DNA from 3 places in the Lentzea sp. NPDC020367 genome. Region 1 is predicted to be linked to each of the others. Evidence: riboswitches for the same ligand, from Rfam matches in the RefSeq annotation. Region 1 holds a riboswitch; each other region holds the start of a gene.
The links. A riboswitch is a leader RNA that binds a small molecule or an ion and turns the genes downstream of it on or off. The one in region 1 is predicted to bind glycine.
Positions count from the first base shown of each region.

Region 1 (10,214 bases):
GACAGGACGAGGTTCGGTTCGTTTCTGAACCGAGACGCAACCCCGCCCGTATGGCCTCGATAGAGCGAACGGATGGACGAGGAGGACATGAGTGTGATCCGACGTAACCGCATTGCCATCGGGCTCGCCGCGGGACTGGCAGTTGTGCTGGGTCTGGGTGTCTGGAGCGCCACTGGCAGTGGCACGAACTCCAAGCCGGTGGCACAAACCGAAACCGATCTGGGCGTCCTCGGTGACTACGGCGACGTGGGTCAGCCCCCGGTACTCCAGGAGCCCGCGCAGGCCCCCGAAGCCCCAGTTCAGCAGCAGGCCCCGGAAGTTCCGGCCGCGCAGCCCCCGGCTGCACAGCCCCCCGCAGCAGCCCCCGTCAGCACGTTGAGGCTGGTCGGCAAGAGCGTGGACAAGATGGGTCAGGTCGTCCAGGACGGCGACGGCCGCACCCTTTACCGCTTCGACAAGGACGTCCCGAAGCCGGAAGGCAAGTCCAACTGCAACGACCAGTGCGCCGTGACGTGGCCGCCGCTGTTCGCGGACACGATCCCGCAGCTGGAAGGCGTCGACTCCAAGCTGGTCTCGCTGATCACCCGCGCTGACGGCAAGAAGCAGGTCGCCATCGACGGCTGGGGTCTCTACACGTACTCGAAGGACCCGGCGCCGGGCAAGTGGGCCGGCCAGGGCATCGGCGGCACGTGGTTCGTGATCCAGCCCAACGGCAAGCGCAACGTCGAGTGCCTCCCGCCTGGTGTGACGGCTCCGGCTGCGTAACCCCACAGCATCCCGTTAGGACGGTCCATCTGAGACACACATCACCCTGACACGGTGAAACCCCGGCCCTGGGGAAGGGGCCGGGGTTCCCGTCGTTTCGCTCCAGGGTCACGAAAGCCGAAGGGGCGCCACCGGATCTCCGGTGGCGCCCCTTCGGTTTCTCAGCTCAGAGCGTGGAGTACAGCGGGTGCTTCGCCGCCAGCACCTCGACGCGCGCACGCAGTTCGTCGATCGCCGCGCCCGGCTTCAGTGCCTCCGCGATCACGTCGGCGACCTCGGTGAAGTCCACCTCGCCGAACCCGCGGGTGGCCAGCGCGGGCGTACCGATCCGCAGACCGGACGTCACCATCGGCGGACGCGGGTCGTTCGGAACGGCGTTGCGGTTGACCGTGATGCCGATCTGGTGCAGCACGTCCTCGGCCTGCTTGCCGTCGAGCTCGGAGTTGACCAGGTCGACGAGGACCAGGTGCACGTCGGTGCCCCCGGTCAGCACCTTCACGCCGGCCGCGGCGACGTCCGCCTGCGACAGACGCTCGGCCAGGATCCGCGAACCCTCCAGCGTGCGACGCTGACGGTCGGCGAACTCCGGCGAGGCGGCGTGCTTGAACGCCACGGCCTTCGCCGCGATGACGTGCTCCAGCGGACCGCCCTGCTGGCCGGGGAACACCGCCGAGTTGATCTTCTTCGCGATGTCGGCGTCGTTCGACAGGATCACGCCACCACGGGGACCGCCGAGGGTCTTGTGCGTCGTGGTCGTCGTGACGTGCGCGTGCGGCACGGGCGACGGGTGCAGGTCGGCGGCGACGAGGCCGGCGAAGTGCGCCATGTCGACCATCAGGTAGGCCTCGACCGAGTCCGCGATGCGGCGGAACTCGGCGAAGTCCAGCTGGCGCGGGTAGGCGGACCAGCCGGCCACGATCAGCTTCGGGCGGTGCTCGGTCGCCAGGCGCTCGACCTCGGCCATGTCGACGCGGCCGTCGGAGTCCGCGACGTGGTACGGCACGACGTTGTAGAGCTTGCCGGAGAAGTTGATGCGCATGCCGTGCGTCAGGTGGCCGCCGTGCGCGAGGTCCAGGCCCAGGATCGTGTCGCCGGGCTGGAGCAGCGCGAACATCGCGGCCGCGTTGGCCTGCGCGCCCGAGTGCGGCTGGACGTTCGCGAAGCCCGCGCCGAAGAGCGACTTGATGCGCTCGATGGCGAGCCGCTCGACGACGTCCACGTGCTCGCAGCCGCCGTAGTAGCGGCGGCCGGGGTACCCCTCGGCGTACTTGTTCGTGAGGACGGAGCCCTGGGCCTGCAACACCGACACGGGCGTGAAGTTCTCCGAGGCGATCATCTCGAGAGTGCCCTGCTGGCGCGCCAACTCGGCCGCAACGGCTTCGGCGACCTCGGGGTCGTACTCCGCGAGGGAAGCGTTGAACTGGTCGGACATCTGGAGAATCTCCCTACTTGGCGCGCTTGTAGAACGGAAGTGCGACGACCTCGACCGGCTGCTTCTTGCCGCGGACGTCGACCAGCAGTGGGGTGCCGGGCTCGGCACTGGCCCGTGACACGTAGGCCATGGCGACGGAGTAGCCGAGGGTCGGGGACAGCGCGCCCGACGTCACCTCGCCCACGACCTCGTCGCCGTTGAGCACCGCGTAACCGTGGCGCGGGGCACGGCGTTCGGGCGTCTTCAGTCCGACCAGGACCGAGTCCACCCCGGACTCGGCGACCTTGGCCAGCGCGTCGCGGCCCACGAAGTCGCCGGGCTTGTCGAGCTTCACGACACGGCCCAGGTTCGCGTTGTACGGCGTCAGCGACGTCGTGAGCTCGTTGCCGTACAAGGGCATTCCGGCTTCGAGGCGCAACGTGTCGCGGCAGCCGAGACCGCACGGCTTGAGCTCGTGCGCCTCGCCCGCGGACAGCAGCGCGGCCCAGACGGCCGGCGCGTCGGCGGGTGCGACGAAGAGCTCGAAGCCCTCCTCGCCCGTGTAACCCGTGCGCGCGAGCAACGCGTCGACTCCGGCCACGGTGGAAGGGTACGAGGCGTAGTACTTGACTGACGCCAGGTCCGTCTCGGTCAGGCCGGAGAGGATCTCAACGGACTTCGGGCCCTGGATCGCGATCAACGCGTAGTCGGTCGACTTGTCGGTGACGACGGTGTCGAACCCGGCTGCGCGCTCGACCAGGGCCTCAGCCACGACGGCGGCGTTGGAGGCGTTCGCGACGACCATGAACTCCTGGTCGCCCAGGCGGTACACGATCAGGTCGTCGAGCACGCCGCCGTCGGCCTGGGTGATCATCGTGTAGCGGGCCTTGCCGACGGCCAGCGCGGAGATGTGCCCGACCAGCGCGTAGTCGAGGGCCTCGCCCGCCTGCGGTCCGGTCAGGACGATCTCACCCATGTGCGTGAGGTCGAACAGGCCAGCGGTGGTGCGCACGGCGTGGTGCTCGGCGAGTTCGGACGAGTAGCGCAGCGGCATCCGCCAGCCCGCGAAGTCGGTGAACATCGCGCCGAGCTGCTCGTGCTCGGCGTTCAGAGGCGTGAGGCGGGACATCAGAACGCTCCTCCAGGGTGCGCCGAAGAGCCGGACGCGGCCGGCTGAGGCATCAGAAGAATGACACGATCCATCGGAGACTCCTCACTAGAGCGAGCCTCCCCCTCTGTCATGAGCCTGAGAGCTTCACCACCGAAGTGGCTTGCACCGTGGGCGAGGCTGCCGAGCAGCCTGCTTTCCAGAGTTGCCTTCGTCGCGCGGTACCTGTGCCTGAGAGATTCCGGGGAGGGATTGCTCCTTCGGCGCCCCTGCTGGAGGGGTCTCTTCCGCGCGACATCGACGGCCGTGTTCAGTTGGTAGCCCCAGACGCTAGCAGGCCAAACGTCACAGCGGCACGCCCTGCGCCGTCTTCTCGACCACCTTGCGCTCCGCCCAGAAGGACAGGAACGGGACCGTGCCGGCGAGCAGCACCAGCAGGGTGCCCTTGATCGACCAGCGCAGCTTCAGCGCCAGGTCGACGGAAATCACCAGGTAGATGGCGTAGAGGAAGCCGTGGATCGGGCCGACGACCTTCATCGCGCCGCCCATGTCCGCGGCGTACTTGAGCACCATGGCCACGACCAGGAGCAGCAGGAAGACTCCGACCACGTAAGCCATGACCCTGAACCGGGTCAACGCACCCTTCATCTGCCCGCCTTCGCTCAACGACCGTCCCGCGCGTTGAGGTTCGCGAGCATGCGGTTGTAGGCCGCGAGCTCCGCGTCTTCTTCGTCGTCGAACTGCTCGACAGGCGCGGGTTTGACGGCGACAACGGTAGCCATCGGCTCCAGAGCAGGCGCAACCGGATCCTCGTCACGGCGCTGACGTGCCAGCCGACGGAACCGCCACACCATGAAGAGAGGGAAGAGGCCGAAGAGCGGCCACTGGAGCACGTACCCGAGGTTCTGGAACGTGCCGCTGGCGGACTCGAAGCGCTGCCACTGCCACCAGGCGAGTCCGCAACAGGCGACCAGCGCCGCCAGACAGGCGAACGCGATCAGCACACGTTGGGGAGTAAGGAGGCCGCGCACGACCTCCACACTACTTGGGTGGGTCTCCGGAAGGAGACCGCCCCGTGGGGTGTGAGGGCCTCGGCCCTCAGCGGAAAAACGGCGAACGAACGTTGGCGAGCGCGCCCCGCACGAGCGCGCGTGCCCGTTCAACGAATGGATACAGGGCTGCCGCCTCCGACAGCCCGGTCCACTACGCCACGCCGTCCCGGCGCTGCCTCTGCAGACGAGCAACGCACCAGGCCGCGGCGGAGCCACGACGAAGGTGCTGGAGAACCGTCATCGGTCCCAGGCGCCTCCCGAGATCGGCAGGAGACAGGCCGGCCGCGCGGTAGTCGAGCGCGCGCTGGTCCAACGGGCTGATGCCCGCGTCCCACCACTGCTCGGCCTCGGCGACGTCGCCCACCAGCTGCCAGTAGCTCGCCGCGGCGGCGAGCAGTGCCTCGGGTGCCTCCGGCGCCCGCTTGCGCATCGCGGCCACGTAGGCCGGATCCGCCGAGTCGACCTTGACCAAGCCACGCGACCCACTCCTGCCTCCCCGCTGCACGGGGATGCCTGGCGCCGAGGGGGGAGCCTCCGCGAGCCACGCGTTCTTGATCCGGTTCACCTCCTGCATCTCTGCGTCATCAGACCGTTCAGCCGCCCACTGCTGCAACAGCTCGTGGACCCCGGAGTCCTCGACCATATGTGCCTCCTCGTCGGTCGGGGATCGGCCATTGCAGCGGAAGGTATTCGGTAGGTCTGACAATCGCCAGACCCTGAATCCCCAGAACACCCGTTACCAGTGCGTGATTGGCCTCATTCCACCCATCCGGCTCAACGCAGACGGCCGAAGATCACCCAACGTCACTAGCTGAGCGGGGTGGCCGTGCCGAAGAGGCTCCTGATGAAGGTGATGATCGACTCCGCGCCCTGACGCAGCCAGCCGAGAACCTGCTGCACCGCCGAGGCGGACTGCTCGGGCTGGGTGATCAGGAGGAACAGCACCAGCGCGACGCCCGCCAGCACTAGCACCTTCTTGAGGTTCACAGGTACCTCTCCGTCCGTGTGGTTCACCGGTCAGGCGGCGGACCGCCCGTGTCACCCGTCATGGTCCCTCATTCACCCTTGCGATGAACAACGACCACGCCCAACTCGTCCCAGGATCTACCTGGGACGCACGCCTGCGTGACGGCCAATGTCACCCGAATGGCGGCTAAAGAGGGGCCTCAACAGCGCCGATGTCCTGGGCACGAGGTGAACACGGACTCCCTCGCATCCCACAGCTTGGAAGAGAGACTGTTGCACCGGGGCTCACCCGGATGCCGAACTCACCCCATCACGCACCGTCACGCCTTCGTGGCGCTATTAATGCGCGTCCGAGCATTATCCAATTACTCCAGACCGCCGCAGTTCCATAATTCGATCGGCCGCCACACCCATGTCGGCAAGCACTTCCCCGGTGTTCGTTCCGGGCGAAACAGGAGCCGTGGGAACCGCCGCGGGAGTGCGGTCGAACCGGGGCGCCGGAGCCGGGTGCGGCGAGCCCGACACGTCCACGAAAGTGTCGCGGGCTGCGTTGTACGGGTGATGCGCCGCCTCGGCAGGAGTCAGCACCGGAGCCAGGCACGCGTCCGTGTCCCGCGCCAGGTCAGCCCACTCGTCCCGCGGCCGGGTCTTCACCGCCGCCGCGATGCGCTCCCGCAGCTCAGGCCAGTTCGCCGGATCGTTGCGCGAGGGCGCGTCCTCCAGGCCCAGCACGCGCACCAGGTCGGCGTAGAACTTCTCCTCCAGCGCGCCGATGGCCACGTACCGCCCGTCGGCGGCCTCGTAGACGTCGTAGAACGGCACTCCACCGTCGAGCATGTTCTCGCCACGCCCGCCCGACCACATGCCCGCGGACCGCATCCCGTGCAGGAACGTCGTCAGCAGCGCCGCCCCGTCGACCATCGCGGTGTCCACGACCTGGCCGCGTCCGGAGCGCTCCCGTTCATACAGTGCGGCGAGCACGCCCAGAGCCAGCAGCAGCCCTCCCCCGCCGAAGTCGCCCAGGAGGTTGATGGGGAACGACGGCGGCCCTCCTGCCCGTCCCAGCGGCTCCAGCGCACCCGCGACGGCGATGTAGTTGATGTCGTGGCCGGCGCGGTCGGCGAGCGGCCCGTCCTGGCCCCAGCCGGTCATGCGTCCATATACAAGGCGCGGGTTGCGGGCCAGGCACTGCGCGGGGCCGATGCCCAGCCGTTCGGTCACGCCCGGCCGGAAGCCCTCGATCAGCACGTCCGAGCGCTCGACCAGTCCGAGAACCAGTTCGGCACCCTCCGGCTTGCGCGTGTCGACGGCGATCGAGCGCCGGTTGCGGCCGAGGAAGTCGCCGGGGATCGTCTGCACGCTCCCCGGCTTGTGCACCTGGATCACGTCGGCACCGAGGTCCGCCAGCACCATCGCACCGAACGGCGCGGGCGCGAGGCCGGCGAGCTCGATGACGCGCAGCCCTGCGAGAGGGCCGGTCACAAGGACCTCGCGATGATTTCCTTCATGATCTCGTTCGTCCCGCCGTAGATCCGCTGCACGCGTGCGTCGGACCAGGCGCGTGCGATCGGGTACTCGTTCATGTAGCCGTAGCCGCCGAACAGCTGCACGCACTCGTCGACGACCTTGCTCAACCGGTCGCTGGCCCACCACTTCGCCATCGCCGCGGTCGGCACGTCCAGTTCGCCCTTCAGGTGCTTCTCGATGCACTCGTCGATGAACGCCCTGGTCACGGCCGCCTCGGTGGCGCACTCGGCGAGCTTGAACCGGGTGTTCTGGAACTTGATCAGCTCCTTGCCGAACGCCTTGCGGTCCTTCACGTACTTCAGCGTGACGTCCACGGCGGCCTCGATGCCCGCGATGCAGCAGACGCCGATGATCAGGCGTTCCTGCGGCAACTGGTGCATCAGCTGGATGAACCCGAGGCCCTCCTGCTCACCGAGGAGGTTGGTCGCGGGCACGCGGACGTCGTCGAAGAACAGCTCGGCGGTGTCCTGGCCCTTCATGCCGACCTTGTCGAGCACGCGGCCGCGCCGGATGTCGTTCTCCACGACGAGCAGCGAGATGCCCTGCGCGCCCTGGGCCGGGTCGGTCTTGGCGACGACGATGACCAGGTCGGCCTGCAGGCCGTTGGTGATGAACGTCTTCGAGCCGTTGATGACGTACTCGTCGCCGTCCCTGATGGCCTTCGTCCGGATGCCCTGGAGGTCGGAGCCCGCACCGGGTTCGGTCATCGCGATCGCGCCGACGTACTCACCGGACGCGAGCTTGGGCAGCCAGCGCTGCTTCTGCTCCTCGGAGCCGTAGGAGTTGAGGTAGTGCGCCACGATGCCGCTGTGCACGCTGTTGCCCCACGAGCTGTCACCGGCCCGTGCCTGCTCTTCCAGCAACACGGCCTCATGGGCGAACGTGCCGCCACCGCCGCCGTACTCCTCGGGGATGCTGAGGCACAGCAGCCCGAGCTCACCGGCCTTGCGCCACAGGTCGCGGTCGACCTGCTTCTGCTCGGCGAAGCGTTCCTGGTGCGGCACGACCTCCTTCTCCATGAACGTGCGGGCGAGCTGGCGCAACTGGTCCAGGTCGCTGTCCATCCACCGCGATCGACGCTCTGCCATGCGGTCCACGAAACCACCGGGCGGTGATCCACGCCATGACCGCCGCGCCTGCGCGGACCCGAAAAACTGAGCGAAATTCCCACCCCGGTCGTCCAGACTGCCTCGTATGCAGATCCACCAGGTCATGCCGGACGAGTGGGAGCTCTGGCGTGACACCCGTCTGGAGGCGCTGGCCAGCGACCCCGAGGAGTTCGGCTCCACCCTGGCGCGCGAGCAGGCGTACACCGAGAACGAGTGGCGTGACCGCGCGGCCGAGGGCCTGAAGCTCGTGGCGCTCGACGGCCGTCCCGTCGCCCTGGTCGCCGCCACCGCGAAGCCGGAGGGGCTCTACCTCTACTCGATGTGGGTCCGCGACTCCCACCGAGGCCGTGGCGTGGGCGAGGCGCTGGTCAGGACGGTGCAGAAGTGGGCAGCCGAGGAGGGCTGGAAGATCGTGCGACTGCAGGTGTACGACCACAACCTGCCTGCTCGCCGCCTCTACGAACGCCTGGGCTTCGTCGACACCGAAGAACCGGAGCACATGGAGTTCCGGGTGAGCTAATCGGTCACCCTTCACGGTCATGGCCAGCTCCAACGCGCGGGCCTAGCGTGGTGTCATGAGCGAAGCCTTGATCTTCGACGCGGTGCGCACGCCGCGCGGCAAGGGGAAGCGCGGGTCGCTGCACAGCGTGAAGCCCGTCGATCTGGCCGCTGGTGTGCTGCGCGCGCTGTCCGAACGCAACTCTCTCGACACCTCCGCGGTGGACGACGTCGTGTTCGGCGTGGTGTCTCCCCTCGGTGAGCAGGGCGGCGACATCGCCCGCACCGCCGTGCTGGCCGCCGGCTGGGACCAGCGTCCGGCCGGGGTGCAGCTCAACCGGTTCTGCGCCTCGGGCCTCGAGTCGGTGAACCTCGCCGCGGCCAAGGTCGCGTCCGGGTTCGAGGACCTGGTGGTGGCGGGCGGCGTCGAGTCGATGTCGCGCGTGCCGATGGGCTCCGACGGCGGCGCGTGGGCGATCGACCCCGCGACGAACTTCGACCTGTCGTTCGTGCCGCAGGGCGTGTCGGCCGACCTGATCGCGACGCTGGAGGGCTTCTCCCGCACGGACGTCGACGCGTGGGCCGCCCGGTCGCACGCCCGCGCGTTCGAGGCGCAGAAGGACGGCCGGTTCGAGCGGTCCGTGGTGCCGGTCGTCGACCAGAACGGCACGGTGGTGCTCAAGGAGGACGAGACGATCCGTCCCGAGTCCACAGTGGAGTCGCTCGGGCGGCTCAAGCCCAGCTTCCAGTTCCACGGCGACCTCGGCTACGACACCGTCGCGATCGACCGCTACCCCACCGTCGAGCGCATCAGCCACGTGCACACGCCGGGCAACTCGTCGCAGATCGTCGACGGCGCCGCGGCGATGCTGATCGGCTCCGCGGCGACCGGCAAGGCCCTCGGCCTGACCCCGCGCGCCCGGATCGTCTCCGTCGCCGTCGTGGGCACCGAGCCGACGATCATGCTCACCGGGCCGGCACCGTCCGCGCGCAAGGCGCTGGACAAGGCCGGGCTCTCGGTCGAGGACATCGACCTGTTCGAGGTCAACGAGGCGTTCTCGTCGGTCGTGCTGAAGTTCCTGCGGGACATGGACATCCCCGAGGACAAGGTCAACGTGAACGGCGGCGCGATCGCGCTGGGCCACCCGCTGGGCGCCACCGGCTGCATGATCCTGGGCACGCTGCTGGACGAGCTGGAGCGCCGGGACCTGCGCCGCGGCCTCGCCACGTTGTGCGTGGGCGGCGGCATGGGTATCGCGACGATCATCGAGAGGGTCTGAGCCGGTGTCGAATTCTTCTGGCACGTTCCACTACGACAAGGACGCGGACGGCATCGTCACCCTGACGATGGACATGTCCGGCTCCGCCAACGTGATGAACGACGAGTACCGCGAACTGATGGGTGACGCGGTCTCGAAGCTCGAGGGCGACGACATCACCGGCGTGATCATCACGTCCGCCAAGAAGACGTTCTTCGCCGGCGGCGACCTCAACGTGCTGATCGCGATCACGCCGGAGAACGCCTCGCAGGCGCTGGAAGGCGTCGAGGAGCTCAAGTCCCAGCTGAGGCGGCTGGAGAAGCTCGGCAAGCCGGTCGTGGCCGCGATCAACGGGACCGCGCTCGGCGGCGGGTTCGAGATCGCGCTCGCCTCGCACCGCCGGATCGTGGTGAACGACGACAAGATCCGCGTCGGCCTGCCCGAGGCCACGCTGGGCCTGCTGCCCGGCGGCGGTGGCGTCACGCGCATGGTGCGCCTGCTCGGCGTGCAGAAGGCGTT
Region 1 covers NZ_JBIRVV010000003.1:128,244-138,457, forward strand. The annotation lists gene ACH413_RS12905 (hypothetical protein) at 88-765, shown strand; gene glyA (serine hydroxymethyltransferase) at 932-2,197, opposite strand; gene gcvT (glycine cleavage system aminomethyltransferase GcvT) at 2,211-3,305, opposite strand; glycine riboswitch at 3,402-3,493, opposite strand; glycine riboswitch at 3,494-3,584, opposite strand; gene ACH413_RS12920 (DUF3817 domain-containing protein) at 3,630-3,932, opposite strand; gene ACH413_RS12925 (hypothetical protein) at 3,947-4,315, opposite strand; gene ACH413_RS12930 (transcriptional regulator) at 4,488-4,979, opposite strand; gene ACH413_RS12935 (hypothetical protein) at 5,144-5,323, opposite strand; gene ACH413_RS12940 (CaiB/BaiF CoA-transferase family protein) at 5,660-6,784, opposite strand; gene ACH413_RS12945 (acyl-CoA dehydrogenase family protein) at 6,781-7,917, opposite strand; gene ACH413_RS12950 (GNAT family N-acetyltransferase) at 8,024-8,458, shown strand; gene ACH413_RS12955 (acetyl-CoA C-acetyltransferase) at 8,514-9,716, shown strand; gene ACH413_RS12960 (3-hydroxyacyl-CoA dehydrogenase NAD-binding domain-containing protein) at 9,784-10,214, shown strand, end outside.

Region 2 (10,214 bases), on a different contig from region 1:
TGCTGCTGCGGCGTGCCTAGGATCGCCTTGTGGAGAGCGTCTGGTTCAGCAAGCCCAGGCCCGGCAGCGGGCAGCCCCTCGGTCTGAGCCGTGAGGCGATCGTCCGCAAGGCACTGGAGCTGCTGGACGAGCACGGCATGCAGAAGCTGTCCATGCGCAACCTCGCCGCGCAGCTCGGCGCGGCGCCGATGTCGCTGTACTGGCACGTGCCGACGAAGGACGCGTTGATCGAGCTCTGCCTGGACGAGATCTACGGCGAGTTCGACCTGCCGGAACCCGACGCCGAGTGGGAGCCCGCGCTGCGCGGGATGATGCACACGCTGCGTCATCTCGCGCAGAAGCACCCGTGGTGGGTGCGTGCCATCGGGGAGCACACCACGATCGGCCCGAACTCCGTGGCGATGGCGGACTCGTTGCTCGAACCCATGCGGGCGGCCGGTCTGTCGATGGCCGAGGCGGCGCTGTCGGCGTCCACGGTGTCGAGCTACGTCATGGGGTTCGCGATCGCCGAGGTGAACTTCGCCGGGCGGGGCAGGATGGACAAGCCGCCGCCGGACCTGGGCAAGATCGCCGACCTGTACCGCGAGAAGCACCCCCGCTACGTCGAGATGCTGGACAACCCGGCGGTGTGGTCGCTGGAGGGGCAGTTCGAGTTCGGCCTGGACTGCGTGATCGACGGCATCAAGGCGCGCGTCGCCGCCCTCAGATAGGCGAAACCCCCGCAGCGATTGACGCGTGCGGGGGCCTCATTCATTCAGTTGGCTTTAGACGACGGTCTCCAGCGGCGTGTGCGCGAGGCCGGTCGCCTCGGCCACCGGGCCGTTGGTCAGCAGGCCGGCGTGGACGTTCAGGCCCAGGGCGAGCGAACGGTCGTCCTTGAGCGCCTTCTCCCAGCCCTTGTCGGCCAGCGCGACCGCGTACGGCAGCGTCACGTTGGTCAGCGCGTAGGTCGAGGTGCGCGGGACGGCGCCCGGCATGTTCGCCACGCAGTAGAACACCGAGTTGTGGACCTCGTAGGTCGGGTCGGCGTGCGTGGTGGCGCGGGAGTCCTCGAAGCAACCGCCCTGGTCGATGGCGATGTCGACGAGCACCGAACCCGGCTTCATGTCGGCGACGAGCGCGTTCGACACGAGCTTCGGGGCAGCGGCACCGGGGACGAGCACGGCGCCGATGACCAGGTCGGCCTCGCGGACGGCCTGCTCGATGGCGAACGAGTTCGAGGCGAGCGTGCGCAGGCGGCCCTGGAACTGGGCGTCGATCTGGCGCAGGCGGTCGACGTTGGTGTCGAGGATCTGCACGTCCGCGCCCATGCCGACGGCGATGGTGGCGGCGTTGACGCCGGCCACGCCACCGCCGATGACGACCACGCGGGCCGGGGCGACACCGGGGACGCCGCCGGGCAGCACGCCACGGCCGCCGGAGGGCTTCATCAGCGCGAACGCACCGACCTGCGGGGCCAGCCGGCCCGCGACCTCGGACATCGGGGCGAGCAGCGGCAGCGAGCGGTTCGGGAGCTGCACGGTCTCGTAGGCGATGGCCGTGGTGCCGGACGCCAGCAGCGCCTCGGTCAGCGGCTTGTCGGCGGCGAGGTGCAGGTACGTGAAGAGGGTCTGGCCGGCGCGGAGACGGGGGTACTCCTCGGCGATCGGCTCCTTGACCTTGAGAACCAGGTCACCTTCCGCCCACACGTCGTCGGCGGTCGGGAGGATCTTGGCGCCCGCGGCGAGGTACTCCTCGTCGGTGATCGCGGAACCGAGACCGGCGCCCTGCTCGACGTACACGTCGTGGCCGCGACTGGTCAGTTCGTGCGCACCGGCAGGCGTGAGAGCGACGCGGTACTCGTGGTTCTTGATCTCGCGAGGAACTGCGATCCGCACGATGACTCCTCCGTTCGGTGGGCCGACATCTCATAATGTGGGCCAGTCGGAAGGTCATGTCACTGTGCGGATCGCACTATCCGGTAACCCTCTGGTTGTTCATCTAGGACAGAGCGACCTGAGCCTCGTTCGCGTTCCGCTCGACCGTCCCGCGTTGACACTCGGCGGGGGCCGCACATAGCGTTCGCGCCGAGAACTGAACACCGGCCGCGGCGCGCAAGCGTCAGAACCCGAGTGGGAGAGACCTCGACGAACCGGTCGGGGCGCCGAAGGGGCAAGCTCCCGCACACTCTCAGGCAGCAAGACCGCTCGGGGTAGGCAACTCTGCACGGCGGAGGGGGCGCAAGTTTCCTGACCCGTCACAGCCAGAGGAGTCGTCGCCGTGGAGTTCCCCGAGAACCTGCTCTACACCGCCGAGCACGAGTGGGTCGACTGGACGCCGGGCACTCAGGACCCGCTGACCTGCGGAATCACCGAGTACGCCGCTGACGCGCTCGGCGACATCGTCTTCGTCCAGTTGCCAGAGGTCGGTGCCAAGGTCGTCACCAACGCGGTCTGCGGCGAGCTGGAGTCCACCAAGTCCGTCAGCGACCTGTTCTCGCCCGTCACCGGTGAGGTGATCGAGGTCAACAGCGCTGTCGTGGACGACCCGGCGATCGTGAACAGCGACCCGTACGGCGCCGGCTGGTTGTTCAAGGTCCGCGTCGAGTCGGCCGAGAACCTCCTCACGGCGGCCAAGTACGCCGAACTCACCAAGTCTGACTGACCGCTCCACCACCACGAGGGACTGATCAGTGGCGATCAGCGTTTTCGACCTGTTCTCCGTCGGCATCGGACCGTCCAGTTCACACACGGTCGGACCGATGCGCGCGGCCGCGATGTTCGTCGAGAAGCTCGGCGCGAGCGTGTCCGAAGTGGACCGCGTGCACGTCGAGCTGTTCGGCTCGCTCGGTGCGACCGGCCACGGCCACGGCAGCCCCAAGGCCGTGTTCCTGGGCCTGGAAGGCAATCATCCGGAAGAAGTCGACCCCACGGCCGCGGCCCACCGCGTCGAGGAGATCGTCTCCAGCAAACGGCTCAAGCTCGGCGGCGCGCACGAGATCGACTTCGTGCACGACCGCGACCTCGTCATGCACCGCCGCAAGTCACTCCCGTTGCACCCCAACGGGATGAGCTTCGAGGCGTTCGCGGACGGCAAGTCGGTCGAGCACGCCGTCTACTACTCGATCGGCGGCGGGTTCGTCGTCGACGAGAACGCATCGGGCACCGACCGGATCAAGCCGGACTCGACGCCGTTGGCCCACCCGTTCCTGACCGGCGACGAGCTCCTCGCGCGGTGCCGCGAGACCGGCCTGTCGATCAGCGAGATCATGATGGCCAACGAGCTGTCGTGGCGCACCGAAGCCGAGGTCCGCCAAGGACTTCTGCACATCTGGCACGTCATGCAGGAGTGCGTCGAACGCGGCTGCAACGAGCACGGCGTCCTGCCCGGCGGCCTGAAGGTCCGCCGCCGTGCCGCCGAGATGCGCAAGACGCTGGAGAAGGAGCACTTCGTCACCGACCCGTTGCGGGTCATGGACTGGGTGACCCTCTTCGCGCTGGCCGTCAACGAGGAGAACGCGGCAGGCGGCCGTGTGGTCACCGCGCCGACCAACGGCGCGGCCGGCATCGTCCCGGCGGTCCTGCACTACTACACGAAGTTCGTGCCGGGAGCCTCCGACGACGGCGTGGTCCGGTTCCTGCTGACGGCAGGCGCGATCGGGGTGCTGTTCAAGGAGAACGCGTCGATCTCCGGCGCCGAGGTCGGCTGCCAGGGCGAGGTCGGCTCGGCCTGCTCGATGGCCGCCGGTGGCCTCGCCGAGGTGCTCGGCGGCACCCCCGAGCAGGTCGAGAACGCCGCCGAGATCGCCATGGAGCACAACCTCGGCCTGACGTGCGACCCGATCGGCGGTCTGGTGCAGATTCCGTGCATCGAACGCAACGCCGTCGCGTCCATCAAGGCCATCACGGCTGTGCGCATGGCTTTGCGCGGTGACGGTTCGCACTTCGTGTCGTTGGACAAGGTCATCAAGACTATGCGGGACACCGGCAAGGACATGTCGGTGAAGTACAAGGAGACGGCTCGCGGCGGACTCGCCGTGAACGTCATCGAGTGCTGAACTCCTCCGCGAACCAGTCGACGTGCAGGAACGCGTCCTGCGCGGCCTCGCTGTCCACTCCGGACAGACGGTCGCGCAGGGCGGGGCGGAACAGCCACTCCCGCATCTCCTCACCGGGCGTGGGGTTCTGCCAGACGAGCAGGCTGCCGTAGTCGCCCTTGGTGGTGCACTGAACGGCGGACGTCCACTCCCTGACGAGGTGCACGACCACCTCGTCGGGGAACGTGTCGACCAGGCGCAGCCACGGGGTCAGGCTCTCGTCCAGAAGCGCGGCGGTCTGGAACAACGCGTCCAGCGCGGGCCAGCGCTCGTCGTCCCCGGCAGCACGCCGGATGGCGCCGGTCAGCTGCGCGCGCAGGGCCGCCCGCTCGTTCTCCGGCCAGGTGAAGGGTCTCGCCAACGCCAGTCCCTCGGCGAGCGAGGCGTGCGGATCGTCCTCCATCACCTGGACCACCCGGTACGCGAGCCGCCGCCAGGCGGCCTCGTACTCGTCCTCGTCGAAGCAGCCGGGAGGGTGCCAGACGAAGTTCAGCAGGAGGTCGTCCGAAACCAGTTCGGGATCCCCGTCGAGCAGCGTCAGATCTGCCTCGGTCAGGACGCGTCCACAACACTTCACGCACTCAGCCTAAGCAGCTGCGGCAAGCGAAATAGAGCGTCAGGCAAGCGCGTCGATCTGCATCACCGCGTACTGCGCGACCTCGTTGTCCATTCCGGACAGACGGTCGCGCAGCGCTGGGGTGAGCAGCCAGCTCCGGATCGGCGCAGCCGGTTCGTCCCAGCGCAACCAGCCCCCGTCGCACGGGTCGCCGCCGCTCAGGAAGTCGTACGACCACTTGTGAGCGAGCTCCGCGACGGCGGCGTCCGGGAGACCGTCGACGACGGGCAGCCACGGCGTCAGGTCCTCGTCCATCTGCGCGGCGGCCTGGACCAGTTCGTCCAGGTCAGCGCTGTCCGACGCGCGGACGATGATCTCGGTGAGTCTCGAGCGCAGCGCGATGCGTTCGGCTTCCGGCCAGGCGGGCAGGTTGGCCCACGTCAGACCCTGGGTGAGCCGGCTGTCCGGGTCCCGTTCCAGCAGATCGAGCACCCTGGGAGCGAGCCGTCGCCAGGCGAGCTCGTACTCGTCCGGCTCGAAGTGGTCCTCGACCTCCCAGGCGAACTGCCACACGACGGTGTCGGGCACCAGCGCGGGATCGCCGTCGAGCAGCTCGAGCTCGGCCGAGGTCCAGCAGAGTCCGCAGCCCTTCACGTGCTCAGCGGGCGTCGTACACGGCCTGCGCGGCCAGCACCTCGGGCATGCGGCCCTCGAGGAGGTGGATCAACGACAGCAGCCGCTCGGCCGTGTCGCGGCCCAGCGGCGTGAGGCTGTAGTCGACGCGCGGCGGGTTCGTGTTCTGGGCTTCCCGGTGCACGAGGCCGTCGCGCTCCAGTGCCTGCAACGTCTGCGACAGCATCTTCTCGCTGACCCCGTCGACGCGGCGGCGCAGTTCGTTGAACCGCAGTTGCCCGTCGGCGAGCGCGGTCAGCGTCAGGCTGCCCCACCTGCCGGTGATGTGCTCCAGCGTGGGACGCGACGGGCACGCTTTCGCGAACACGTTGTAGTCCATAGCAGCATCATACCTGGTCAAAACGCTAACTGAAAGTAAGTGTGAGAGCTCTCCGCGTCAGGAGAGCCCTCACACCTCAGAACGGCCAGGTGGCGTTCTGACCTGCTTCGAGCAGCGGCACCATGCGGAAGGTCGCGTCCGTCAGGCCGCCGAATTCGTGGCGGTTGGCCTTGCCGGTGGCGTACGCGGCGTTCCGGTACCCGCCGAGGTTGAACCCGTAGATCGGCACGTGCCGCGGCACGACGTCCGAGGCGCCCTGCCCGTAGTGCCCGGACATCGTCTGCATGTCCGAGATGACGAACACGCGGTCGTGCCCCTTGTAGGTGCGCTTCAGCGACCCGACGATGTCGGTGCCGTGCCCGACCTCGCCGATCCGCTTGAGGAACCGGTCGACCTCGCGGATCACCGAAGCGCCCCGCGCGATGTCGTGCCGGAACGTGCCGTCCGCGAACCCGACGACGTCGACCTGCTCGCCCTTAGCGCCCAGTGCGACGCCGAAGACCGCCGCGGCCTTGGCCGGGGTGACCTTCGACCGAGCCGAGATCGTGCCGCCCGTCATCGACGCCGAGGTGTCGATCAGGATCAGCGACCGGCCCGCCAGGGCGGGCAGGTTCGACAGCGACGCCTGCAGTGCCTGGTCCAGGGCGTGGCCCCAGCGCAGGCTCGGCGCCGCCTCGTACGCGGACAGGAAGCGGAACGGGAACTGCCGCGAGCGCGCGACCTGGCCGGGATCGGCCAGACGTGCCGCGACGGCCGCCGCTGCCTCGTCGGACATGCCGGCCTCGTCGAAGTTGCGCAGGTTCCGAAGCAGAGCCATGTAGCCCATCGACGGCGCCAGTGCTTCCCACACCTCACGGGTCAGCGGTCCCTGCAGCCAACCGGCCACGGACTCCCACGTCATCCCCGCCTGGCGCAGCACGTCGACCGCGTCAGGGCGCTGGAACAGCGAACGGCGCTGCTCGACCGGCCACGCCATCAGCTCACGCCGTGCCGCGATCACGCGCAGCTCGGCGGGAACGTCCGCCTCCGCGGAACGGCGGCGGTCCAGCACGTACTGGAAGAGCGCGCCCTGCCACGGAGCGCCGGCCGAGGGGTGGGCGAGGTTCAGCACGTCGGCCATCCGGAACCCACGGGCGTCGCTGTCCCACTTGAGGACCGCGCGCTCGTTGTAGAGGCGCCCGACGGCGTCGGCGATGCCGCGCTTGATCGGCTTCGGCACGCGCCGGCCGTTCGTGCTGGTCCAGTAGGCCAGGAGTTCGCCCGGCTCGTCGGCGCGCTGCAGCACGGAGTCCACGACGGCGCGGTTGGTGACGCCCGCGCTGGACTCGGACACGAGCCGTGCCAGCACGAACTCGGCCGCGCCCACGAGCGACGCCGTGCGCATGTTCGCCTCGCTGCGCAGCCACGTGAGCAGGCGCGCGGTCCACTCGGGATCCGACAGCGCCGCCTCGTGGACGAGCTGGGCGAAGCGGTTGTCGCGCTGACCACCGGACTCGTAGAAGGTGTCCTCGCCGCCCATGTTCGACACGGCGAGCAGGAACAGCTCGGACTTCGTGTCACGGGCGTAGCCGTCGCCACCCTCGTAGGTGCGACCGGTCGGTTCCGGCGCCGTGGCGACCGGGCTGGTGCCCGCCGGACGTGCGCGGAAGATGTTGAACTTCGCCATCGGCTCTTTCCCCCTCGGAAAAAACAAAGGGGAGCCCACAAACCCCACACGTGTCCGAGATCAAAGTCGCGGAAGGTACGTTGCTGCTCTGCCAGTTGAGCTACAGCCGGTTTCCCGTCTGGCGGGACTCGAACCCGCAACCCGCCCATTAACAGTGGAAGTAACCCTCTGCTTCGCACCGGACACGTGTGAAGTTGTGCGCTCCCGAGATCAAACGCGCCCACGGTCGGGTTTTCATCTCGAATGAAGTAACCGTGGACTTTCGCACCGGGTGCTCATTTATGTAACCACGCCGCGCCAGTGATTTAATTCCGGCCGATGTGAAGTTGGTGGACGCCCGAGATCAAATCGCGGGGGGTGACGTGCCCACCGAGGTGGGCGAAGACCGGCCGAAACCGGCTTCAGGGGTCGAACCTGAGAATCACCAGAAGTAACCCTCCGCTGCGCACCGGGCGCACACTCATACAACCACGCCGCGCAAAGGGTTTTCCTAAGGCGCCGCCTTCACGAGCCGGCGCAGCAGGTAGAAGAGGCCGACCGTCAGCAGGAACCCGACGGCGCTGATCATCACGATCTGCTCGACCGTGTCGGCCTTCGACCCCGCGAACACGTAGGCGGCGCAAATGGGGATGGTGCCGATGAGGGTGAACGACATGAACTGGCGGAACGACACCCTGGACACCCCCGCGGACACCGACACGGTCTCCGCCATCATCGGAATGCCGCGTGCCACTCCGAAGAACCAGGGACCGAACTGACGGCCCCATCGCCGCATCTCGGTCAGCTCCTCGATGGTGACCACCCGGCGCACCAGCCACGGGCCCGCGAACCGCCCCAGGGCGTACCCTGCGGCAGAGGAACCCAGGGATCCGATGATCGCGAGTGCCAGTCCGAAGGGCAGGCCGAGTGCCGTTCCCGCCAGCACGATGAGCGGAGTGGACGGCACGGGCAGCAGCACGTCCACGACGAGCAGGGCGAAGATCGCCGCCGCCGCCCACACCGGGTCGATGCCGCGCACCCACGACACGACCCCTTCGAAGTCGATGAGGTCCAGTGCCTCGAACACGATCCAGCTCAGCAGGACGAAGCCGAGCACGACGGCCGGTATCCACTTCCACCGAACGCCCGTCTCATAACTCATCGGGTGATGGTCGCCCACGTCGATCCGCCGGACAATCCGCCAGTGGCGCAGGTTCCGCGAAGGGACACACATGAGTGACGATCTCGTGCCTTTTCTGGGGCACTGGGTGCTCGACCCGGCACGCTCCGCGTACACCGGCGGCAATCCTCCCCGGAGCGGCCACCACGACCTGAGGCTGGAGGGCGACCGGCTGATCGTGAGCATCGAGGGCGTGCTGGGGTCCGGTGACCCCATCCGCACCGGGTACACATTGGACCTGTGGCACGACACGCCGATGAGCGTCGGCAAGGTCGACCGCGTGCGCACGGTGGTGGAGCCCAGGCGGTTCTGCACGATCGCCTACGCAGGCGCGCAAGCGGTTGCGCGCTCGTGGCGGATCCTCGGCCACCTCAACGAGATGACGATCGTCCAGTCCGCACCCGACCAGTTCGGCGTGTGGCGCGACGACGTTTCGGTCTACCGCAGGCAGTTCTAGGAACCCACAGGATCAACGGGGTCTGAACACCGTCACGACCACGCGCAAACCCAGCAGCACGCTGATGATCAGCAGGTTGTAGCCGAACACCTGGTACAGCCCGATGCCCGCCGAGACCTCGGGCCCGCCGGCCGAGCCGAGCAGCAGCACCGCCATCACACCGGCGGTCGCGCCCAGCACGGTCAGCATGACCTGGTGCAACAGGCTGGTGATGAACGACCGGTCGCGTTCGTCCGCGAACAGCCTCATCGACATGCTCAGCCGGCCCTGCTCCATCGCCCCGGTGATCCGGTCGATCCGCCGCGGCAACCGGCGCAACATCGGCAGCACGGCCTGCAGTTCCTCGGTCATGGTCCGCTTCACCGACTCCGGCGTGAGCCGTTCGGAGATCTGCTCCGCGGCGAACGACCGCGACTCCACGACGATGTTGAAGCCCGGCGCGAGCACCGCCAGCGTACCCTCCAGCGTCGCCAGGGCCCGGAACACCGCCGCGATCTCCGGCGGGATGCTCAGCCCGAACCGCGACACGATCAGGAACAGGTCGCCGAACATCTCCACGTCCGGCCGCATGCCCGCGCCGAGGTGCCGGGCCATGAACTGGCCGAGCGCGCGCTCCAGCCGTTGCTCGTCGATGTCCTCCGGTCGTGAGGTCAGCTCCAGCAACGCGTCCGTGAGGCTCGCCGGGTCGCTGCGGTCGATGGCGAGCAGCAGCCGTTGCAACGCCGAGCGCAGCGCGGAGTCGATCCGCCCGACCGAGCCGAAGTCGAGCAGGCCGAGGCGTCCGTCGGCCAGCAGCAGCACGTTGCCGGGGTGCGGGTCGGCGTGGAAGACGCCGTCCAGCATCACCTGACGCAGCACGAACCGCAGCAGCGTTCGTGCGAGCCCCACGTCCTCCGAGGCGCCGCGCAACGGCACCCCGTCGAGCCGGTCCATGACGAGCACCCTGGACGTCGACAGGTGGACATGAGGCAGTCCCACGGACGAGTCCGACGCCGCCGTCACGGCCGTGATGTTGCGTGCCTCGATCTTGAAGTCGAGCTCCTCGCGCAACGCCGCCGCGAACCCCGCCGCCAGGTCGCGGACGCCCAGCGCGGCACCCCACCGCGTGCGCTGCAGCGTCTCGGCGAGGCGGGCGACGATGTCCAGATCGCCCTCGGCCGTTGCCCGGACGTCCGGCCGTTGCACCTTCACGACCACCTCGGCGCCGGACTTCAACACGGCTCGGTGCACCTGCGCGATCGAGGCCGCGGCCAGGGGTTCTGGATCGACCTCCTGGAACGCGTCGAGCC
Region 2 covers NZ_JBIRVV010000019.1:91,887-102,100, forward strand. The annotation lists gene ACH413_RS42685 (MFS transporter) at 1-20, shown strand, start outside; gene ACH413_RS42690 (TetR/AcrR family transcriptional regulator) at 30-710, shown strand; gene ald (alanine dehydrogenase) at 765-1,877, opposite strand; glycine riboswitch at 2,103-2,195, shown strand; gene gcvH (glycine cleavage system protein GcvH) at 2,260-2,643, shown strand; gene ACH413_RS42705 (L-serine ammonia-lyase) at 2,672-4,036, shown strand; gene ACH413_RS42710 (hypothetical protein) at 4,023-4,652, opposite strand; gene ACH413_RS42715 (hypothetical protein) at 4,692-5,285, opposite strand; gene ACH413_RS42720 (helix-turn-helix domain-containing protein) at 5,290-5,643, opposite strand; gene ACH413_RS42725 (TROVE domain-containing protein) at 5,720-7,309, opposite strand; gene ACH413_RS42730 (VTT domain-containing protein) at 7,800-8,450, opposite strand; gene ACH413_RS42735 (hypothetical protein) at 8,521-8,925, shown strand; gene ACH413_RS42740 (AarF/UbiB family protein) at 8,938-10,214, opposite strand, start outside.
Region 2: another riboswitch for glycine. It lies ahead of gcvH (glycine cleavage system protein GcvH); the one in region 1 lies ahead of gcvT (glycine cleavage system aminomethyltransferase GcvT).

Region 3 (10,214 bases), on a different contig from region 1:
CGTCGCGGCGCAGGCGGCGCATGCTCTCGTCGAAGGCGCGCAGCGTGGAATCGTGGCCCTGGTCGGCGTTCCACAGCTTGGTCGTGATGAACAGGTCGGGGACGCCGGCGATGGCGTCGCCGACACCGGACTCGTTTCCGTAGGCGGCAGCGGTGTCGATGCTGCGGTAGCCGGCCTCGATGGCGGTCGTGACCGCGCCGGCCACCTGCTGCTCCGGCACCTGGTAGACGCCGAAGCCGAGTTGAGGGATCCGTACTCCGTTGTTCAACGAGATCAGCGGAACCATGCGGGTAGCTTCGCATCGTTGTAGACGTCGTGCATCGCCTTGATTGCGGCCACCAGTTCGCGTCTTACTTCGTTTGGTGCCAAGACTTCCACGTCCGCACCGAATTTGAGCAGGTCAGCGACGACGTGCCGGTGCGACTCCGTGGGGAAGCCGAACTCCTGTCCCGGCTGCGGTGCCGCGTCTCGAATGACGCGGGCCTGGTAGCCGCTGAGCAGGTACTGGGACTTGTCGAGGCCGGACCGCGTCATGCGGACCGTGACGCGCTCGCCGTACATGCGGGCCTCGAACTCCAGCGACCACTCCGCCCAGTACCGCGCGAGGTCGAAGTCCTTGGGACGTTCGAACTCCTCGGGTGTGGCCTGAAGGGACAGCACGCGCGAGACGCGGTAGGTGCGGCCGCTGCCGACGAAGTACCAGGTGCCCGCCTTCAGCACGAGCCCGTACGGGTCGACCTCGCGTTCGACGGTCTGGTTGCCCCAACGCAGGTAGGTCATCCGCACGCGGCGTTGCTCCCACACGGCGTCGGCGATCGTGGCGAGGTGCTCGGTGGGTTCGTCGCCGCGGAACCACGTCGGGGTGTCGAGGTGGAACCGCTGGCGGATCTGGTCGGCCTTGTCGCGCAGCTCGGTCGGCAGCGCGGCGAGGAGCTTGAGCTGGGCGGCGGCCGCGAACTCCTTCAGCCCCAGCGCTTCGGCGGGTCCGGGGAGCCCGGCGAGGAACAGCGACTGCGCCTCGTCGGTGGTCAGGCCGGTCAGCCGGGTGCGGTAGCCGTCGACCAGCTGGTAGCCGCCGGCCGGGCCGCGGTCGGCGTAGACCGGGATGCCGGCGGCCGACAGGGCCTCGACGTCGCGGTAGATCGTGCGCGGCGAGACCTCCAGTTCGGACGCCAGCTCGTCGGCCGTCATCCGGCCCCTGGACTGCAGGAGCAGGAGGACCTGGAGGAGCCTGCCGGATTTCATTCACCAAACCTGACACGATCTGTCAGGAATAGCCAGCAGAGTGGTCCCCATGAAGGCAACCGGAACCATCGAAGTGAAGAGCTGGGACGAGAAGACCTGGGACGGCCGGTCCTACAAGGAGGTCGAGGGACGCAAGCTGACCGAGGCGCACGTCCAGTTCGGCTACGCAGGCGACGTCAGCGGCGTCGGCAGCTGCCGGTACCTCATGTACTACGGCGACGACGTGGCGTGGACGACCGCGCTGGAGGAGATCGTGGCGGACGAGGGCACGCTGGTGCTGCGGCACGTCGGCGCGTACCGGTCCTCTGTGGAGGGCGTCATCGAGATCGTCGACGGCACCGGGAAGTACCTGAACGCGCGAGGTGCGGTGACGGTGGACTGGGCGGAGGATGGCAGCGGCACCTACACCCTGGAGTACGAGGTCTGAGCATGACCAACGCCCCCATCTACGACGCGGCCAAGGCCCGGATCACCTCACTGGTCGAGGGACGTGATCCGCAGACGCCCGTGGCGGCGACGCCCGGCTGGTCGGTCAAGGACGTGGTGGCGCACCTCGCCGGCGGTCTGCGCGACTTCGTGGACCGCCGGTTCGACGGTGTCGAGTCGGGCGAGTGGGGTGAACGGCAGGTCCGCGACCGCCAGGACAACTCGCTGGAGGACGCCTTCGCCGAGTGGGAGGCGAACCTCGCGCTGGCGCAGCCGTTGTTCGACACGCCGATGGGGCCGATCCTGGTGTCCGAGGTGATCGCGCACGAGCACGATCTCCGTGCGGCACTGGGGGTTCCTGGCGATCGGGACGGCGTGGAGGTGCGGTCGGCGCTGGTGCGGCCGTTGCAGCAGCTCGACCAGCGGATGCGGGAGAACGACGTGCCGGCGTTGCGGATCACGCTGGAGCACGGGGACCGCGTGCTCGGGCACGGCGAGCCGGCCGGGACGTTGCGGACCACGTCGTTCGAGCTGATGCGGGCCATCGGCGGGCGGCGGTCGGCCGACCAGATCAAAGCTCTGGACTGGGACGGCGATCCGGACGTGTGGATCGCCGCGCTGGCGTTGTTCGGGCGGCACCGGCCGGAGCCGTTCGAGGAGTAACTTCCCTCGGCGTGAGCGACTGGCTGGCGGACACCCGCGACTCCTACGACACGGTCTCGGTCAGCTATGCCGAGCAGACGCACCACCTCCTGGACGGCCTCCCGCACCTGCGGGCGGCGCTGCGGTTGTTCGCGGAGGAGGTGCGCGGGCCGGTCGCGGACGTCGGCTGCGGGCCCGGCACCATCACGGCGCTCCTGCACGGCCTCGGCGTCGACGCGTTCGGGATCGACCTCTCCCCCGCGATGATCGAACTGGCCAGGCGCACCCACCCCGGGCTGCGGTTCGAGGTGGGGTCGATGACCGAACCGCTCGGCGAGCAGGTCGGCGGGATCATCGCCTGGTGGTCGCTGATCCACGTTCCCGACGAGCTCGTGCCCGTGGTGTTCGGGCACTTCCGGGACGCGTTGCGGCCGGACGGGTTGCTGCAGGTGGGTTTCCACGTCGGCGACGAGACGCGGCTCAAGACGCAGGGCTACGGCGGGCATCCGATGCGCGTGCACGTTCATCTGCGCAAGCCCGAGCGGGTGGCGGAATGGCTGCGGGAGGCCGGGTTCACCGTGGAGGCGCAGTGGTTGCTCGGCGACGACGGCGCGGTCCTGTTCGCACGGCGCGGGTGAGACCATTTGCGCGTGTCAGAAGAACAGACGTGTCAGCGGTGTGGCGAGACGGTCGAGCTGGAACGGGAAGACTTCGAGCTGTTCGAGCGGATGCATCCCGACTGCTTCCACTTCGCGTTCGAGCACGACGTGAACAAGCCCGGCATCAGCGCCGACGAGAACTGCGGCGACGAGGCCTGCCCGGTCGGAGCGTAGAAAAACGGGCGCACCCCCGAGTGCGCCCGTTTCACCAGCCCTAGATCAGCTGCTGTACGCCTCGAGCGGCGGGCAGGAGCAGACCAGGTTGCGGTCGCCCTTCGCGCCGTCGATGCGGCGGACGGGCGGCCAGATCTTCGGAGCACCGGTACCGGCCGGGTACACGGCCTCCTCGCGGGTGTACGGGTGGTTCCACTCGCCGACGGTCACGCAGGCCGCGGTGTGCGGGGCGTTGCGCAGCGGGTTGTCCTCGACGGGCCAGTCGCCGGCGCCGACGCGGTCGATCTCGTGCTTGATGGCGATCATGGCGTCGATGAACCTGTCGATCTCGGCCAGGTCCTCGGACTCGGTCGGCTCGACCATCAGGGTGCCGGCGACCGGGAACGACATGGTCGGGGCGTGCAGGCCGTAGTCGGCGAGACGCTTGGCCACGTCGTCCACCGTCACGCCGGTGGCCTTGGTGATCGGGCGCAGGTCGAGGATGCACTCGTGGGCCACGAAGCCGCCCTCGCCGGTGTAGAGGACCGGGTAGTGCTCGTCCAGGCGCCGTGCGACGTAGTTGGCGGCCGCCACGGCGGTCAGGGTGGCGCGGCGCAGGCCGTCGCCGCCCATCATGCGCACGTACGCCCACGAGATCGGCAGGATCGACGCGGAACCCCACGGGGCGCCGGAGATCGGGCCGACACCGGTGGCCGGTCCCGCGGTCGGCTGCAGTGGGTGGTTCGGCAGGAACGGGGCGAGGTGGGACTTCACGCCGATCGGGCCGACGCCGGGGCCACCGCCGCCGTGCGGGATGCAGAACGTCTTGTGCAGGTTCAGGTGCGAGACGTCCGAGCCGAACTTGCCGTAGCGGGCCAGGCCGATCAACGCGTTGAGGTTCGCGCCGTCGACGTACACCTGGCCGCCCGCGTCGTGGACCAGGCCGCAGACCTCGCGGACGGTGTCCTCGTACACGCCGTGGGTCGACGGGTAGGTGATCATGATCGCGGCGAGGTCGTCGGCGTGCTCGGCGACCGTCGAACGCAGGTGGCCCATGTCGATGTTGCCCTTGTCGTCGCACTTCACGACGACGACGCGCATGCCGGCCATGACGGCGGACGCGGCGTTGGTGCCGTGCGCGGACGACGGGATCAGGCAGACGTCGCGGTCGGCGTTGCCGTTGGCGCGGTGGTAGGCGCGGATCGCCAGCAGACCGGCGAACTCACCCTGCGAACCGGCGTTGGGCTGCAACGACACCGCGTCGTAGCCGGTGACCTCGGCGAGCCACTCCTCCAGGTCGGACACGATCTTCAGCAGACCGGCGGCGTCCTCGGCGGGCGCGAACGGGTGCAGCGTCGAGAACTCCGGCCACGTGATGGACTCCATCTCCGCGGTGGCGTTCAGCTTCATCGTGCACGAGCCCAGCGGGATCATGCTGCGGTCCAGCGCGACGTCCTTGTCGGACAGCGCGCGCAGGTAGCGCAGCAGCGCGGTCTCGGAGCGGTGCGCGTGGAAGACCGGGTGCGTCAGGTAGTCCGAGGTGCGGCGCAGGTCGCCCGGGATGCCGTCGGCGGTGTCGGCGTCGATCGCGTCCACATCGGACCCGGTGACACCGAAGGCGTTCCACACGGCGACGATGTGCGCGCGCGTGGTCTTCTCGTCGCAAGCGATTGCCACGACGTCGTCGTCGACCTTGCGGAGGTTGATGCCGGCCTCACGCGCCTTCTCGACGACAGCGGCGGCCTGGCCCTCGACGCGGACCTGGACGGTGTCGAAGAACTCGCCGTGCACGACGTCGAGACCGGCCTCGCACAGGCCCGTGGCGAGCACGGTGGCCAGGCGGTGCACGCGGGTCGCGATCGACCGCAGGCCCTCGGGACCGTGGTAGACGGCGTACATGGACGCGATCACGGCCAGAAGAACCTGCGCGGTGCAGATGTTCGACGTGGCCTTCTCACGGCGGATGTGCTGCTCACGCGTCTGCAGCGCGAGGCGGTAGGCCAGCGAGCCGTCGGAGTCGACGGAGACACCGACCAGACGGCCGGGCAGCTGACGCTCCAGGCCGGACCGGACGGCCATGTAGCCGGCGTGCGGGCCACCGAAGCCGATGGGCACGCCGAAGCGCTGCGTGGTGCCGACGACGACGTCCGCGCCGATCTCGCCCGGCGCGCGCAGCAGCGTCAGCGCCAGCAGGTCGGCGACGACGACGGCCTGCGCACCGGCGGCGTGGATCTCCTCGATCAACGCGGCCTGGTCGCGCACGACACCGGAGGCGCCGGGGTAGGACAGCAGTACGCCGTAGAAGTCGCCGCCGAGGCCCAGGCCCTCGATGCCCTGCGACAGGTCGGCGACGACGATCTCGATGCCCAGCGGCTCGGCGCGCGTCTCGATGACGGCCAGCGTCTGCGGCAGCGTGTCGGCGTCGATGACGAACTTGTTCGACTTGGACTTGCCCGCGCGGCGCACCAGCGTCATCGCCTCGGCGGCGGCGGTCGACTCGTCCAGCATGGACGCGTTCGCGGTCGGCAGGCCGGTCAGGTCGCCGACCATGGTCTGGAAGTTCAGCAGCGCCTCGAGACGGCCCTGCGAGATCTCCGGCTGGTACGGCGTGTACGCGGTGTACCAGGCGGGCGACTCGAGCACGTTGCGCAGGATCACGCCCGGCGTCACGGTGTCGTAGTAGCCGAGGCCGATCATCTGCGTCATCGGGCGGTTCCGCGAGGCGAGCTCACGCAGTTCGGCCAGCGCCTCGGTCTCGGTGGCCGGGTCGGGCAGGTCCAGCACGAGATCGCGCTCGTGGATCGACGAAGGCACCGCGTGCTGCGCCAGCTCCTCGAGCGACCCGACGCCGATGACGTCGAGGATGCGCGCGAGTTCGGCGGGGCGCGGACCGACGTGGCGGTCGGCGAACGGGGTGCCGTGCTCGAGAGCTGCGAGCGGAATGCGGTCCTGCGTCATCAAACGCCTCCGGGGGCTGCGGGCACACGTGTCCTGGTGCCCTCCCCGCTCTGTCCGTACCCCGAAGGGCGCCTGAGAGGTTCACCCACCGGTAAGGATGGGCTTTCACCGTCGGCGGGATCCCCAGAAAAATCCTGGTGATCCACTTTCCAGAGGCGTCTCGCTCGGCGGTCCTGGATGCCTGAGAGGTTCCCGGGGAGGGACTTGCTCCTTCGGCGCCGGGCTCGAAACCCGGTCTCTCCCGCCTGAGTTCAGCGACTACCCGAGAAGAATACCCGCAGGCAGCCCCGCTAGTCCCCAGGGACGCGACCTACATCTCAGTGCCAAGACCGGCGAGCACCTCCGCAACGGGGTCCGCCGGGTCGTCGCGCAGCGCCACGAGCAGGTGCGCGGTGCCCACGACCGCGTCTCCGCGCCGGGCGGCGACGAGCTTCGCCCGTTCCATCGCACGCTCCACCTTGCCGCCGCTGACGGGCAACGCGGCCAGGTCGATCCCCGCCTCGCGCAACGCCGCCGCCCCGCCCGACTCGAACTCCGGCTTCAGCCTCCTGCCTGCCACCGTCAACTGGCGGTCGACCGCCAGCACCGCCTCCACCAGGTCGCGAGACGACACTTCTCGCCTCGCGGCCACGGCCAGCCGTCCGGCCTCGTTGCGCACGACGGTCAGCACCGGCCCGCCCAGCCCCTGGCCGCGCGCGACCCACCGCACCAGCCAGCGCACGTACCCGCCGCCGGACTCACCCTCCAACGCTCCCGCCTTGCGCAGCAACCGCACGGCGGGCGCTTCCTCGACCTCCGCGTGGGTTCGCGCGGCATCCGCCCGCACAGCGGCGGCCATCGCGTCGACGTCCACTCCGCGCAGCACGAACAGGTCGGCGGCACGTCCGGAACCCTGCTCCAGCAACGCGAGGGAGAGGTGGGTCGTGGTCAGCACGCCGTCGCCGGCCCGGGCGGCCGCCGCGAGCAGACACTCCTCCAGCGCACGGCTGACGGGCGGCACGGTCTCGATGACCAGGCGGTCGCAGGCGACGTTCAGCAACGCCGTGACGTCCGGATGAGCCTCGGGAACGACGCCACCGTCGTCGTCGGCCCAGTGCTCGGCCCCCCGCGCCATCGCCTGGGCCCGCAGCGACTTCACGCCGAGCTTGCGGCCGGGTCCGATGGTGTCGATCAGCGAGATCAGCAGGTTCTCGGTGCCGAGGAAGCCGAACTCCAGCCGAAGCGCGCGCTGCGCCGCCGCTTCCAGCACCTTCACGACCTGGTAGGAGGGGGTGATCGTCATGCGGGGAACGCTAGGGACCGATGCGGTCTGGTCGCTGCCGCCGACCGGCCATCCCACGGCGCCAGTCGGCCACGTTTCCCAAACCGGTCAGCCGGTGGCGCGCTCGCGACGCCGGCGGGTCAGCTCGTCCTCGGTCATCGGGGCGATCTCGACGCCGTCCGCACGTTCGGCCGGGAACTCGTGGATCGTGCCGGAGATCTCGCGCATCGCACCGCTGACCGCGATGCCGAACACGCCCTGACCGCCCTGCAGCAGATCGACGACCTCTTCCGGCGAGGTGCACTCGTAGACGGTGGTGCCGTCGGAGAACAGCGTGATGCGCGCCAGGTCCTGCACGCCGCGGCGCCGCAGGTGGTCGACCGCGACCCTGATGTTCTGCAGGGAGACACCGGTGTCCAGCAGCCGCTTCACGACCTTGAGCACCAGGATGTCCTTGAAGGAGTACAGCCTCTGGCTCCCGGAGCCGTGCGCCATCCTTATCGTCGGCGCGACCAGCCCGGTCCTTGCCCAGTAGTCGAGCTGCCGGTACGTGATCCCCGCGATCTGACACGCCGCGGGTCCTCGGTAACCGACGAGCTCGTCCGGCAGCGAGGAGTCCGGGAACAGTTCACCCTGCAGCCCGGATTCGGCCCTCAAGGGCGCTTCCTCGACCACGCCTGCCTCCCCTCGGAACGGCCACGAAACTCATGACCGTCAAGCCGCTACGTCAGCTCGCGCGAACCAGCGACGTCCACTCGAGTTCGACGGTAGGACCGGTCCGAGGGCAGGTCAACGCGACGCGCGGGGAGAGGCGACCCTCAACCTCAAGTGGAGAGTCATGCCGTCACCCGAAACGGGACGTTCAGGTGACGTTTAGTGATCGTTTAGCGATTAAAACGACCGTAAGTAGTCCGATCGAGGGACATCCAAACGAACTGACTCACGGTCCATACGAGACGGAGTGCGACACCCTTGAAAACTCAGGTGTCCGCGCCTCTGAAGTCTTCAGGGGACACGGAGTCGAGGAACTCGCGGAACTTCTCCACCTCGTCCTCCTGCTCGTCCGGGATGATGAGGCCCGCCTCGGCCAGGACGGACTCCTCGGCGTGGATGGGCACGCCGACGCGCAACGCCAGCGCCACCGAGTCGGACGGCCGCGCGGACACCCGCACGTCGCCGTCGAACACGAGCTCGGCGAAGAAGGTGCCCTCCTGCAGGTCGGTGATCCGCACCTGCTCGAGGTTGCGTCCCAGTGCTCCGATGACGTCCTTGAGGAGGTCGTGCGTGAGCGGACGGGCAGGACGGACACCCTGTTGTTCGAGTGCGATCGCCGTGGCCTCCACGGAGCCGATCCAGATCGGCAGGTACCGCTCACCCTCGGTTTCACGGAGCAGGAGGATCGGCTGGTTCTGGGGCAGCTCCACCCGGACGCCCACGACGCGCATCTCACTCATCGGGTCTCGCCTCCCTCTGACTCGTTGGGGAGTACCCGGTTCGCTCCGAGCATCCCCCGGCGTATGCGTTCGACGCTACCCGCCAAGCGGGCCGTGTGCTCAATTGTTGCGGGCAGAAAGTGATCAAGATGATTGCCGCAAGCCCGCTCTCACCAACAACGTGTGCAACGAGGTGAACAGGTCAGCCAATTCCCGAACCGTCTCGGGATCTGAGAAGGACTTCAGCACGACCACCTCGTGGTCCGCTGCCGCGCGAACCGCGCGCAGGTGTTCGCGCTCGACGCCGAGCCCGGTCATCGTCCGGATCGTGCGGAGCGCGGTGATGTCCTCGGTGGTGAACCGGCCGCCGGGGCCGGGGCGCAGCAGACCGTCGCGTTCCAGCTGGGACAGTTGCTCGGCGGTGAAACCGGTCTGGGACAGCAGATCGATCCGCGACAGCGACGTGGCGTCCTCGGGGACGGAGTCGAGCTGCTCGCGGATCACTTTGAGCGGCAGGTACCTGTCCCGTTGTGCGGACAGCACGAACCGCAACCTCTCGACGTCCGCCACGGCGAACTGGCGGTAGCCGGAGGCGGTGCGTGCCGGGCGGACCAACCCCTCCGCTTCCAGGAAGCGGATCTTGGAGATGGTGACGTCGGGGAACTCGGGACGAAGCTGTGCGAGCACAGCTCCGATGCTCAAGACCCCGCGTTGTGGCCGCCCGGCCGTCACGCGTCAGGCTCCCGCGGAGCCAGGACCCGTCAGGAAGACGAGACGGAACTTGCCGATCTGAACCTCGTCGCCGTTCGCGAGGACGGCCTGGTCGACCGGCTCACGGTTGACGTAGGTGCCGTTGAGGCTGCCCACGTCGATGACGACGAACTCACCGCTCTCCCGGCGGAACTCGGCGTGCCGGCGCGAAACCGTCACGTCGTCCAGGAAGATGTCGCTGTCGGGGTGGCGCCCCGCACTCGTCGTGTCACGGTCCAGCAAGAACCGGGAACCGGCGTTCGGGCCGCGCTTCACCACGAGCAGCGCGGAACCGGCGGGAAGGGCGTCAACACCGGCAACAGCCGGCTCCGGGGCGGGGGTGCCTTCCATCTCCTGGAGGAAGTCCGCCCGGAAGACGGAGGTCCGCTCCGGGGACTGCTCCGGCGGAACGCCTGGGCCGTCGTTCGTGCTCACCTGAGCTCTCCTCCTGCTGCTGGATCCGTCACTTCCGGTAAAACCTATCGCGTTGGGGTCACCGCCTTCAGCGCGGCTCCCCTTCCGGCCGAAGATCCGGCGAAAGATCGACGTCACTCCTTCTCCACCAAGGCCTTGTACGCCTCCGCGTCCAGCAGGCCTTCCAGCGCCTCGGGGTCGTTCAGCCTGATCTCGACCATCCAGCCCTCGCCGTACGGATCGGTGTTGACGGAGTCCGGCGTCTGGACCAAC
Region 3 covers NZ_JBIRVV010000006.1:120,476-130,689, reverse strand. The annotation lists gene ACH413_RS25745 (aldo/keto reductase) at 1-286, opposite strand, end outside; gene ACH413_RS25740 (YafY family protein) at 274-1,245, opposite strand; gene ACH413_RS25735 (DUF3224 domain-containing protein) at 1,295-1,672, shown strand; gene ACH413_RS25730 (maleylpyruvate isomerase family mycothiol-dependent enzyme) at 1,675-2,334, shown strand; gene ACH413_RS25725 (class I SAM-dependent methyltransferase) at 2,346-2,951, shown strand; gene ACH413_RS25720 (hypothetical protein) at 2,964-3,146, shown strand; gene gcvP (aminomethyl-transferring glycine dehydrogenase) at 3,192-6,083, opposite strand; glycine riboswitch at 6,132-6,238, opposite strand; glycine riboswitch at 6,242-6,337, opposite strand; gene ACH413_RS25710 (Clp protease N-terminal domain-containing protein) at 6,394-7,365, opposite strand; gene ACH413_RS25705 (MerR family transcriptional regulator) at 7,453-8,019, opposite strand; gene ACH413_RS25700 (bifunctional nuclease family protein) at 8,325-8,798, opposite strand; gene ACH413_RS25695 (MerR family transcriptional regulator) at 8,922-9,479, opposite strand; gene garA (glycogen accumulation regulator GarA) at 9,513-9,962, opposite strand; gene gcvH (glycine cleavage system protein GcvH) at 10,076-10,214, opposite strand, start outside.
Region 3: another riboswitch for glycine. It lies ahead of gcvP (aminomethyl-transferring glycine dehydrogenase); the one in region 1 lies ahead of gcvT (glycine cleavage system aminomethyltransferase GcvT).